One region of the Dehalogenimonas alkenigignens genome, then DNA from elsewhere that is predicted to be linked to it. Evidence: riboswitches for the same ligand, from Rfam matches in the RefSeq annotation. Region 1 holds a riboswitch; the other holds the start of a gene.
The links. A riboswitch is a leader RNA that binds a small molecule or an ion and turns the genes downstream of it on or off. The one in region 1 is predicted to bind thiamine pyrophosphate.

Region 2: linked by a shared signal. The riboswitch ahead of DEALK_RS04840 (AIR synthase family protein) and the one ahead of thiC (phosphomethylpyrimidine synthase ThiC) in region 1 are both predicted to bind thiamine pyrophosphate.

The regions. Positions count from the first base shown of each region.
Region 1 covers NZ_KQ758903.1:1,213,891-1,219,713, forward strand. Annotated here, with positions in the region: gene DEALK_RS06385 (response regulator) at 1-101, shown strand, start outside; gene DEALK_RS06390 (uroporphyrinogen decarboxylase family protein) at 197-1,201, shown strand; gene rsmG (16S rRNA (guanine(527)-N(7))-methyltransferase RsmG) at 1,193-1,909, opposite strand; TPP riboswitch at 1,966-2,069, shown strand; gene thiC (phosphomethylpyrimidine synthase ThiC) at 2,064-3,365, shown strand; gene DEALK_RS06405 (site-2 protease family protein) at 3,386-4,483, shown strand; gene greA (transcription elongation factor GreA) at 4,587-5,393, shown strand; gene DEALK_RS06415 (site-2 protease family protein) at 5,420-5,823, shown strand, end outside.
Region 2 covers NZ_KQ758903.1:902,328-908,150, reverse strand. Annotated here, with positions in the region: gene DEALK_RS04870 (indolepyruvate oxidoreductase subunit beta) at 1-315, shown strand, start outside; partial or broken gene DEALK_RS10370 (glutaredoxin family protein) at 434-562, shown strand; gene DEALK_RS10235 (PDZ domain-containing protein) at 542-910, shown strand; gene DEALK_RS04860 (GNAT family N-acetyltransferase) at 943-1,470, shown strand; gene DEALK_RS04855 (nitrous oxide-stimulated promoter family protein) at 1,467-1,829, opposite strand; gene DEALK_RS04850 (YtxH domain-containing protein) at 1,904-2,224, opposite strand; gene DEALK_RS04845 (YtxH domain-containing protein) at 2,256-2,525, opposite strand; TPP riboswitch at 2,726-2,832, shown strand; gene DEALK_RS04840 (AIR synthase family protein) at 2,887-3,948, shown strand; gene thiE (thiamine phosphate synthase) at 3,920-4,576, shown strand; gene mutS (DNA mismatch repair protein MutS) at 4,683-5,823, shown strand, end outside.

The DNA.
Region 1 (5,823 bases):
TGCCGATCGATGCCGGCGCCGATTTCTATATTTCCAAGACGGATAAGCCGGACCGGCTGGCCTCCATCATCCACCAGATTCAATCACAAGCCAGGCAATAGTATTGAACCGGTCCGGCGCCTCTCATTTGCCATCTGCCCAGCCCTTGCATATTTATCAGGCGTCGCGTACTATCCGCCATAGGGATGATGACGGCATGATGACCAAGCGTGATCGTATCAAAGCTTCTATCGAGGGCAAGGCAGCAGACCGCAGCCCGGTAGGCTTCTGGAGGCATTGGCCGGGTGATGACCAGTCACCCGGTTCCCTCGCAGGTGTCGCACTTGCGTTTCAACGCCGCTATGACCTGGATTTCATAAAGCTCCCGGTGTCATCTGTTTACTGCGTAGAGGACTATGGCATCACCCATGCCTACAAAGGCAGCATCATGGGCGACCGTGAATACCTGACGCGTGTTGTCGTTAATGCCGGTGACTGGCTGAAGCTGGAGCCTCTGGACATTAACCGCGGCACGTATGGATGGCATCTTGAAGCGTTAAAGTCTTTGATCCAAGATAAGGATGAACACACTCCGGTGATCGTGACCATGTTCCATCCCCTGGCCATGGCCGCCTACCTTTCAGGCGATGATACACTGATCGCCCACCTGCGGCAGCACCCCTCAGCTGTTCAGGCTGCTTTAAACGCGCTCGCGGAAACCTCAGCCCGTTTCGCCCGGGCCTGTATCGAATTGGGAGCCGACGGGATTTTCCTTTCGGCCCGGTTCGCCAGTCACGAATTGTTGAACGCCGCAGAATACCGGCGTTTCGGGCGTCCTGCCGATCTTAAAGTATTGAATGCCGCTTCAAAAGGTTGGTTCAACGTTCTGCATCTGCACGGTCCGCATCCGATGGTGCACGAATTAGCAGACTATCCGGTTCAGGCGCTGAACTGGCACGACCGCACTTCAGACATCAATTTGAAGCAAGCCGCCGGTTGTTTCGCCGGCGCTCTGATGGGCGGCATTGAGCAGACCTTGATGGCGCAGGGAACGCCGGATCAGATCGCTGCCCAGGCCCGCGAAGCCATCGCCGCCATGAACGGACGCCGGCTGATATTGACGCCGGGATGCACTTATTCGCTGGCCGTACCGGAAGCTAACCTGATGGCGGTGCGCCGTGCGGTTGAAGAGCTGCCGGAATCATCAGCCGGATCAGCATAAGGGTTTCTTCGCCGGCAAACCGCTGCGGCGGGGATATTCAGGAGGCGTGAGCGAGGATTTTGCCGCGACAATGAGTTTGCGTTCTCCGCCCAGAATTTGCGCGTCGATTTCGACAATCTGGCGCAAATCACCCCCTAATATACGGAGAGCAAGGCCGGCGGCATCGGTTTCTGCGGTGATATCCCCCTTCTTCCAGGCTACAAAGCGGCCGTTCAGGGCGCAGAAGGGCAGGCATAATTCGCATAGAACATTCAGCGGAGCCAGCGCTCTGGCGACTACCAGGTCATAGCGCTCACGGTGTTCGGGCTGACAGGCCGCGTCTTCAGCCCGGGCGTTTATTATCGCCACGTTCTTGAGTTGAAGCTGCGCCGCGGTCTCGGTCAGGAAAGCGGCTTTCTTCCCGGTCGCTTCGAGCAGGGTTAGCTCAATCTCTGGGAAAGCAATCTTCAAAGGAACGCCCGGGAAGCCTGCTCCCGTGCCGACATCGATGACCCGCCGGCCGTTGAGGCTGATGCCTGCAGCCGCAATCGAAAGGGAATCCAAGAAATGGATGGATTGGACGGCTTCATATTCGATCACGCTGGTAAGGTTGATCCGGCTGTTCCATTCCGCCAGCAGTTGAAAATATCTTTCGAATTGTTCCAGTTGGCCTTCACTCAGCTCGATGCCAAGCCTGGAAGCGCCCTGTTTAAGAATGGACAGATTCATCGGCGGATTATAGCATTTTTTGGCCACTTTGAAGCCGTTGTGTTATGCTAATGACACCAGACCGCTAGGGGTGCGCAAAGCTGAGAGTCCTTCAGCTGAAGGACAACCCTGGCACCTGAACTCGATAATCCGAGCGTAGGGAAGGCGGTATAATATGACAACACAACTATCGTGCGCCCGGGACGGCGTTATTACCCCTCAAATGGCGGCAGTCGCCGTCGCGGAAAATGTTACTGCTGAGCATATCAGGGAAAGCATCGCCTCCGGCGTTACGGTCATCCCGGCTAACAACGGGCATGCCAACCTGCAGCCGCGCGGGATCGGCCGGGGTCTGCGAACCAAAGTCAACGCCAACATCGGCACTTCCCCTGATTGCGCCGACGTTCAAATAGAGCTGGACAAGCTGGCCGCGGCGCTTCAGGCCGGCGCCGACGCTGTTATGGATCTTTCGACCGGCGGCGATTTGACCGCCATCCGCCGTGCCATTCTTAACCGCTGCCCGGTTCCGCTGGGCACCGTGCCGATTTATGAAGCCGGTGTCCGAGCCCGGGCGGAGCACGGTTCAATCATCGAGTTGACCCCTGAGGGCCTGTTCGATGTCATCCGCGGCCATGCTGCGGAAGGCGTGGACTTCATTACCGTACACTGCGGCGTCACTTCAGGGGTGATTCAGAGGTTAAAATCCCAGGGCAGGGTGACCGATATCGTTTCGCGGGGCGGCGCATTGATGGCCGGTTGGATGGTCTATCATAACCGAGAAAACCCGCTGTATGAGCAATTCGATCGTTTGCTTGAAATCGCTCTGGAGCATGACGTCACCATTTCTTTGGGCGACGGGCTGAGGCCTGGCTGCCTGGCCGACGCCACCGACCGCGCTCAGATTGAAGAACTGCTTGTTCTTGGTGAACTGGTCGATCGTGCCAGGCAGGCCGGCGTCCAGGTTATGGTTGAAGGTCCCGGTCACGTCCCGCTGAACCGCATTCAGGCTAATATGGAGCTGCAGAAGTCAGTGTGCCGCGGCGCCCCGTTTTATGTCCTCGGGCCGCTGGTGACCGACATCGCGCCGGGATATGATCACATTACCTCAGCCATCGGCGGCGCGCTGGCTGCGATGTATGGGGCCGACTTTTTATGCTATGTCACTCCGGCTGAGCACCTCTCGCTGCCGGAACCGGAAGACGTGCGACAGGGGGTTATCGCCTCTCGTATCGCCGCCCATGCCGCCGACATCGCTCGGGGTCTCCCCGGCGCCGCAGACTGGGATCTTAAGATGGCCCGGGCGCGCAAGAACCTCGACTGGGAATCCCAGGCTAATCTTTCGATTGATCCCGAGTTATCGCGCCGGCGGCACGCGGCTCGACAAACCTCCGGAGCCGCCTGCACCATGTGCGGTGAATTTTGCGCCATGGAAATGGCGGAAAAATACCTCGGCATTCAGACCGCCCGATGCGAATAGACCGAGCTTAAGGCAAATATTTGGATTCAGCTTTCAAAATTGGCAGATTCCTCGATATTGATTTTCGTATCCATTTCAGCTGGTTTCTCATTTTCATACTGATGGCTGTCTTCCTGGCCCGGGATGTGTTTCCAGGCGCTGTTCGCGGCGAGAGCACCCTCTCTTACTGGCTTATGGGAACCGGCACCGCTTTCCTGTTTTTCATGTCTGTTCTGGGTCACGAGTTAGGACATACTCTGGCCGCCAGGTCAGCCGGAATTCCCATCGGCGGCATAACCCTGTTTTTGTTCGGTGGAGCGGCCCAGATGAATCGAGAGCCGGCCTCGGCGGGCGCCGAACTGAAAATGGCCCTGTCCGGCCCCGGCGTCAGTCTGCTGCTGGCAGCTTTATTCTGGGCGGCTTATCAAATATGCCTTGGTTCCCTGAATACCCTTGCCGCCATGTCCCTGTGGCTTTCACAGATAAATTTGATCGTCGCCGGGTTCAACCTTCTGCCCGGATTTCCCCTTGACGGCGGACGGGTGCTTCGCGCCTTATGGTGGCGCTTAACCGGCGACCACCTCCGGGCAACCAGGGTATCTGTAGCCTGCGGTCGTATCACCGGCCTGGCGATAGCCGCTGCTGGTATCTTCGTCCTCGTTCAAAACCGGGACTGGCTGGCTGGGGTCTGGCTTATCCTGATAGGCGCTTACCTTGAATACTCCGCCCGTCTCAGCCTGCGGCAGTTTAATCTCCAGCAGTGGATGAAGGGGCGGAAAGTCTCGGAAGTCATGGAAACCCGCTGCCGGGAAATACCGCCGGAGACTACGGTGAGTGAATTACTCGTTGATCCCGGTATTGAACGCTGCCTGTTGGTTAAGCTCGGTGACCGGCAGGGTGTGGTGTTCGCGCCAACCCTTTCAGCTCATTCAGGCACAGCCGGCCTGGGCCGCATCGCCCTGCCGGTTGACGGCGCCCTTCAGATCTCACCCGGTGATGACCTCCTGGTGCTGGCGCAGCAAATGAACGAAACCGGGCGTGATTACGCAGTGGTTAAACAGGACGGCCAGACGGTCGGCTTCGTCTTTCTGGACGCACTGATCGACTTGGTAAACAGCTCAAGAGGCGGAAACACCTGAGCAACACTCTTTGCTCCATGCGCAGTGGCGGTATATACTTGGATTTGGCCATTGAGCAAAGCATACTTTGCTTTCTAAAATAACCAGCGCTCGAGAGGAACGAATGACAGAAATCCAAAATGATCGTCCGGCTGATCTGACGGACGCCGCGGTTGCCTACCTCGGCTCCTTGTCTTCCGGAAAACGTGAGGCAGTGACGCCGGCGGTGATGAACTTCGTCAGATGGTATGGGGCTCACCAGAGTATTGACAAAATTGCCCCGCCGAAGCTCGGCGAATACGCGGAAAGCCAGCCCTCAGGTGAAGACGGCGCCGCCAAGATTAAGGCTGTACGAGAAATGCTGGCTTATGCTGCCCGTCAAAATTGGATTTCATCGGAAATGTCCGGTCACCTGAAAGTCAGAAAAGTTGTCGCCAGGGTCAGGTCGGCCAATTCTCGCCCGGCTGTTGAGAAGCTGGTTCTTACAACTGAAAAACAGGCAGAGATGACGGCGGAGTTGACCGGGTTAAAAGAGCGCCGGGTACATGTCATTGATGATATTAAACGCGCCGCAGCGGACAAGGATCTGAAAGAGAACGCGCCCTACCACGCCGCCCGGGAAGAGAAAGCCCGCCTGGACGGCAAGATCAAAGAACTGGAAACTCTCCTTAAGCATGCCGTGATAGGTGAGCAGGAGTGTGCTGCCGGAACTGTGGCTGACCTTGGCCGTAAGGTCACTCTGAAGGAAACCGCGTCCGGTGCTCAAAGAACCTATCTACTGGTAACACCTCGTGAAGTAAACCCCAAGACCGGCCGGATCTCTCCGGTATCACCCATCGGTAAAGCCATCATGGGGCGGTCGGCGGGTGAAATCGTCGAGGTTGTCGCACCGGCATGTACCGTGAAATATCTGATAGAGTGCATTGAATAAAGCAATTAGTCTCGATCGGAGGCGGCATGAGGTCATCATTCAAGATCGGGCGCATTCTGGGTATCGAGATAGGTATTCATGTCTCGTGGCTCCTGATATTCGCCTTTTTGACCTGGTCGCTTGCCGCCAGCTACTTTCCTTCCATTCTCCCCGAAGAAAGCCCCGCGACTTACTGGTTGCTCGGGGCTGCCTCCAGCCTTTCGCTATTTGCCTCGGTCCTGGCTCACGAGTTGGGTCACTCGGTAGTCGCCCGGCGTAACGGCATACCGGTAAAAGATATCACCCTGTTTATTTTCGGCGGCGCGTCCAATATCAGCAAGGAAGCCGATACTCCCGGCGCCGAGTTCCGCATGGCGGTGACGGGGCCTCTGATCAGTTTCGCTTTGGCGGCCATATTCTACTTTGCCTATTCCGCCGGCGGGCCGGTCGA
Region 2 (5,823 bases), 310 kb from region 1:
GCGGCCGTGGTCAACGACCTGGCTATGCCGCCGCTGTCGGTCACTCTGGGCAGCGATGTTTACCCCTGTGACGCCGAGATCGTCGCGGCGCTGGAGCGGTTCACCCCGGAAGTGCACCTGGTGCCCGGCACAGCCGCAGCATCCCGCCTGGGCAACGCCAAGATGGTTAATACAGTACTGCTGGGCTATGCGTCAAAATTCCTACCCATCGAAGCCGAGAAGCTGGCGTCAACCATCGAAGCGGGGCTGCCGCCGAAGCTGCGGCAGCCCAATCTGGTTGCTTTTGAAACCGGCCGCAGCATGTATCTCAGATAATCAAACTCGGAGCGGCGACGACTTTTTGATCCGCGGGATTCCGGGGTTATACTGATATAGAGGTGAGCTGGCTATGAAAGTAACTGTCTACACTACCCAGACCTGACCCCATTGCCATACAGTGAAAGGGTTCCTTTCACAACGCGGTATCCCCTTCACCGAAATTGACGTTTCCCGTGACGCCGCCGCTGCCCAGGATTTAGCCCGGCGCACCGGACGTCTGGCAGTGCCGGTGACCGACATAGACGGCAATCTGGTGGTCGGTTTCGACCCGGAGCAACTGGAGCACTACCTGGCCCAGGCCCGCAACGCCGCCGCTCCTCCATTCGGAGCCTCGGTGGCCGACGCCCGCAAGATCACTGCCTCCCGCGGCCTGCCGGCCGTTTCCGGTGCCTATATCGGGGCGGTCAAACCCGGTTTACCGGCCGCCGCTGCCGGGTTGAAACCCGGCGACATTATCACCCGCATCGACACTGCGACAGTATCCAGCGCGGCCGACCTCGACCAGGCTCTGTCCGGGCTGGAAAAGGGCGCCCGCATCCGCATCACCTTCGTCCGGGACGGCTCGCCGCGCCAGGCAGAGGGGATGCTGTAGCCGGGTATTTGGAGCTTTGATACAATAGCCCGGTGACAGCCGAGCTTATCATCGAAACCACCCGGCTCAGGCTAACACGCCTGACAATCAGAGACGCCGGGGCGGTGTTCGCCTATCGATCGCTGCCTGAGATCTGCCGCTTCCAGTCTTTTCGCCCAGCCGCCGTCGCCGATGCCGCGGCATTTATCGCCGGTACAGCCGACAGGCCAGATATCCCCGGCACCTGGTTTCAACTGGGCATATTCCTCCGCGAAGGCCAGGTACTGATCGGCGATATCGGTGTCCACTTTCTGCCCCGGGGCGAAGCCGAGCTGGGCTACACCGTGACCCCGTCTTTTCAGAAACGAGGTTATGCCGCCGAAGCCGCAACCGCGGTGATCAGCTGGCTTTTCAGATCGCCGAACCGGAGCTGTATATCCTGTACCATTGACCCAGACAACGCGCCATCGCTCAGACTGGCAAAAAGGCTCGGCCTGAAGCCAGCCGGTAAAAGCGTTCACCAGGAACTCATTTTCAAGGTCGAGCGGGGAGAATGGTCCGCCCGGGGAGTGCCGGTCTAAGCGCTGGGATTCAGGGCTTTTAATGGTTCCTTGCGCCTTTTATCGATCAGATGAGAGACTGCCATGAGCGGGTGGCGGGTCATCATCCGCGGTCCGGCGTAGCGCATCACCTCGCGCACCTTTTGTCGCATTACCGGCCTGTAGCAATGGACCGGGCACAGGGCACAAACCGTCTTCCCTTCACCGAACGGGCAATGACGGAGCCTATCAAGAGCATATTTTTCCAGGCCACGGCATTCGATGCAGAGGTCATCACCAGGATGTCGATCCCGGCAGTACATCGCGATCATCGTCCGCACAGTCAGGGCTTCCCGCTTCAGGCGGTGGTGGGAACGATCAAACAGGGTATTTATCTGCATTGATATCAATATATTACGAATAGCGCAGCGGTGCAGTCAGTGACTGCACCGCTGCGAGTATCACAAGAATCAGTTCAGGTGATGGAGTCCATCATCTTCCGCCGATACTTCTCCGCGGTCTCGGTAAAGGCTGTCCCGGCGTCCTCAGCCCGCTTTTTGAGCGAGTGGGTGAAATCGCCGGTTCGATCCTTGACCGTATGGCTTAATTCCTCTGCCCGCCCTTTCACGTTCTGCCCCAGGTCCTCAGCTTTTTCTTTAATGTCTTCAACCTGCTTTTGAATATCACGCCTGGTTTTTCGTCCCGATTGAGGGGCGTATAGAAGCCCCAACCCGGCGCCGATGGCGGCTCCGACTACCATCCCCACCACCAGTCCGTTCAATGTTCCTTTTTCCATGTTATTCCTCCTTATGTAAATTAGGCTGAATCTAAGCCTCGATCTTCCCCGCGCCATTGCCCTTTAAGACATGTACCACTTCCCTGGCCTGTTCACGAACCACGCTGCCGAACTGTTCAGCTGTCTGCTTCAAGTCTCCGCCGAGCGCTTCGGATCGGCATTTGAACTGATCAGCCTGCAGGCGCAGCAATTCCCTCGTTTCTCTACCAGCCCTGGGCGCGTACAACAACCCCAGACTGATGCCTATAGCCGCCCCAAAAAGGAGTCCGGCAACCAATCCAACATCAGCTTCGCGTTCCATATTCACACCTCCACTATTATACATCGTTTGTCACCGTCTCAGGATAGCACGGCTGTGTATTTAGCTGTGTATTTATAGGATACTACATCCACAAATTTAAACAATCCGTAAAACTACTTGTTCCGATGAAAGCCAGCCCCTATTTTCTCGACGGGATTTGCCCCCGCGCTCAAGTAATTGTTATTATGACTACAATTCAATATCGTTACTGGGGGAGCTGAAAGGCTGAGAGTTCCCGGCAACACCGGGAAGACCCTTGGAACCTGGTCTCGGTAATTCGAGCGAAGGGAAGTACCACACTCCAACAGAAGCTAGTCTTCTGGTTTTTTCTTTCTGTAATCGAGAACGTAAGGGGAACCATATGACTGAATTACCTGAAATCGGCAAGATCTCGCCTGAAATATTTCGGGAGATCATCTTTCCCAGACTGGGCGCCAAAAGCGATAAAGTACTGGTCGGGCCGCAACACGGGGTCGATGTCGGTATCGCCGACATCGGCGGCCAGGCGGTATCTTTCACCACCGATCCGGTCTTCATCGTCCCACAATACGGTTTCAAACGGGCGGCCTGGTTTGCCATACACATCATCGCTTCGGATTCGGTGACCTCCGGGTTAAGACCGAAGTTCCTGTCCATCGACCTTAACCTGCCGATGAGCATGACCAAGGAAGAATTAGCCACGATGTGGGATGTGATGCACAAGGAGTGCGAAAAAATGGGCATCAACGTCATCACCGGCCACACCGCCCGATATGACGGCTGCGCTTACCCTATGGTCGGGGGGGCGACGATGCTGGGGGTCGGCGGATTGGATGAGTACGTTTCACCAAGATTTGCCCGGCCGGGAGACAAAATCATCATCACCAAAGGTCCGGCGATCGAGGCATGCGGCATTTTTGCCGCCATGTTCCCTGACCTCATCGCCCAAAGGTACGGCGAACCTTTCGCCCGCCGCGCTGAAAGCCTGTTCTTCCAGATGTCAGTCGTGGAAGATGCGCTTACGGCCGTCACTGTCGGAGTTCGGGACGCCGGCATCAGCTCGATGCATGATGCCACCGAATGCGGCCTCTGGGGCGGGTTATATGAGGTGGCCCAGGCTGCCGGATGCGGCGCCCGAATCGAAAAGGATAAGATAGTCATCGAGGACGGCGTGCCCGAGATCTGCCGTATGTTCGGCATTGATGACCCTTACGCTGCCATTTCCGAAGGCAGCCTCATTATTACCTGCCGTCCGCACCGGGCGGCTGCCGTGGTGAATGCTTTGAGTGCCAGAGGTATAAAGTCATCAATCGCCGGGGAGTTGACCGACCCCGAATACGGCATGATCCTTGCCGAAGGCGATAATGAGAAGCCACTCAAGCATCCCATCGTCGATCCTTTCTGGCGGGCTTTTTATGATGCTGCCAAGAAACAGGCTGCCTGAGACCGATATTTACGCTGTTCTTTCAAGCTCACATTGCCGCGGCCGCGGCAATGTGGAGACAGCCCGGCTGTTGCTCGAAGCCGGAGTCAAAATCATCCAATACCGGGAGAAGGATTTCCCTTCGGCGCAGAATTACAGTGAATGCCGTGCCATCCGCGATCTTTGCCGGCAACACGAGGCGTGCTTCATCGTCAACGACGACGCTTTGCTGGCCAGGTCGGTCGAAGCTGACGGCCTGCATCTCGGCCAGGATGACATCGCTCCGGAGTCGGCGCGCACCATTGTCGGCGGGCAAATGCTCATCGGCCTGTCGGTATCAACCGCTCCACAAGTGGACGCGGCCGTCAACCAAACGGAAGTTGACTATCTTGGTGTCGGGCCAATCTTCGAAGCCAGGACGACCAAGCCTGATGCTTCGCCGCCGGGCAATCTTGAGCTACTGGATTATTCTCTCTTTAGGTCAAAGGTGCCAATTGTCGCTATCGGCGGCATCGGTCTAGAGAACGCAGGCGAAGTGGCCGCCCGGGGCCGAGTCATCCTGGCGATGATTTCCGGCTTGATCGGCGCGGAAGATATAGGTCAAAGGGTCCTGGAGATCAGGTCAGCAATCGGTAAAGCCCATGGATAACCCTCTCCGGGTGCCGGGCAAATTTGACGCCGGAGCTTGGTGTCTGGACCGGCGGCGGTTGATCTGGGGATAGCGCCGCCTATGATCTTGGGTTACAATAGCCACTATGACTGAGAACCTGACTCCGCTGCGAGCGCAATACCTGCGTATCAAAAAGCGTTACCCGGATTCAATCGTCTTTTTCCGCCTTGGTGATTTTTACGAGACGTTCGACTCTGATGCCGAACTGGCCGCCCGAGAACTGGAGATAGTCCTGACCGCCCGGGAGATGGGCAAAGGCATCAAAGTGCCTATGGCTGGCATACCCTACCATGCTGCCGAGAATTACATCGCGAGACTGATCGGGCGAGGCTACAAGATCGCCGTCTGCGAACAGACTACCCGCCCAGGTGAAATCAAAGGTTTGATGGAGCGTGAGGTGGTCCGGGTGGTCACCCCGGGGACAATCGTCGAACCAGCCCTTTTGAACGTCCGAATAAACAACTACCTGGCTTCAATCGCACCTGGCGGGACGTCCTGCGGGTTGGCATATATCGACATCTCGACCGGCGAATTTGCCGCCGCCCAGATTCCTGCCGAGCGGCTAGAAACCGAACTGGGACGGATCCACCCGGCCGAACTTATTCTGCCAACTGGCGCCGAAACTTGCCTCTCTCGTGGCATGTCGATAACCGAACTAGACCCCAGTGTTTTTGAACCGGAATCTGCCGCGGATACTCTTAAAGCTGCTTTCAGGACATCAACGCTGGAAGGATACAACCTTGAAAACCAACCGCTTGCCATTGCTGCAGCGGGGGCTATTATCACCTATCTTCGGGAGACTAATCAGAGTGCTCTCGGCGTATTGAGCCACATTTCAAATTATTCAACCGCAGAGTACATGGCGCTGGATGATAATACCCTGACCAATCTGGAGGTTTTCCAAAACGCCACCACCGGCGGCGTCCGCGGTTCGTTGTTAGGCATTGTTGATCGGACCAAAACGGCGATGGGAGCCCGCATGTTGCGGCGCTGGCTGGGGAAGCCCCTTCTCAGCCGCCAGCGCATCATGGAACGCCAGGCATGTGTTGAGGCTCTGCGCAGCCAGCATCTGAAGTTAAAAGAGATCGAGAAAAAACTGAAACAGGTGGCCGATGTCGAGCGGGTAGCCAACCGGATAAAGACCTTGACCGCCATGCCGCGGGAACTTATCGCATTGAAGCGCAGCCTGGAAACAGTCCCTGAACTGGCGTGCGCGCTGGAGGGTG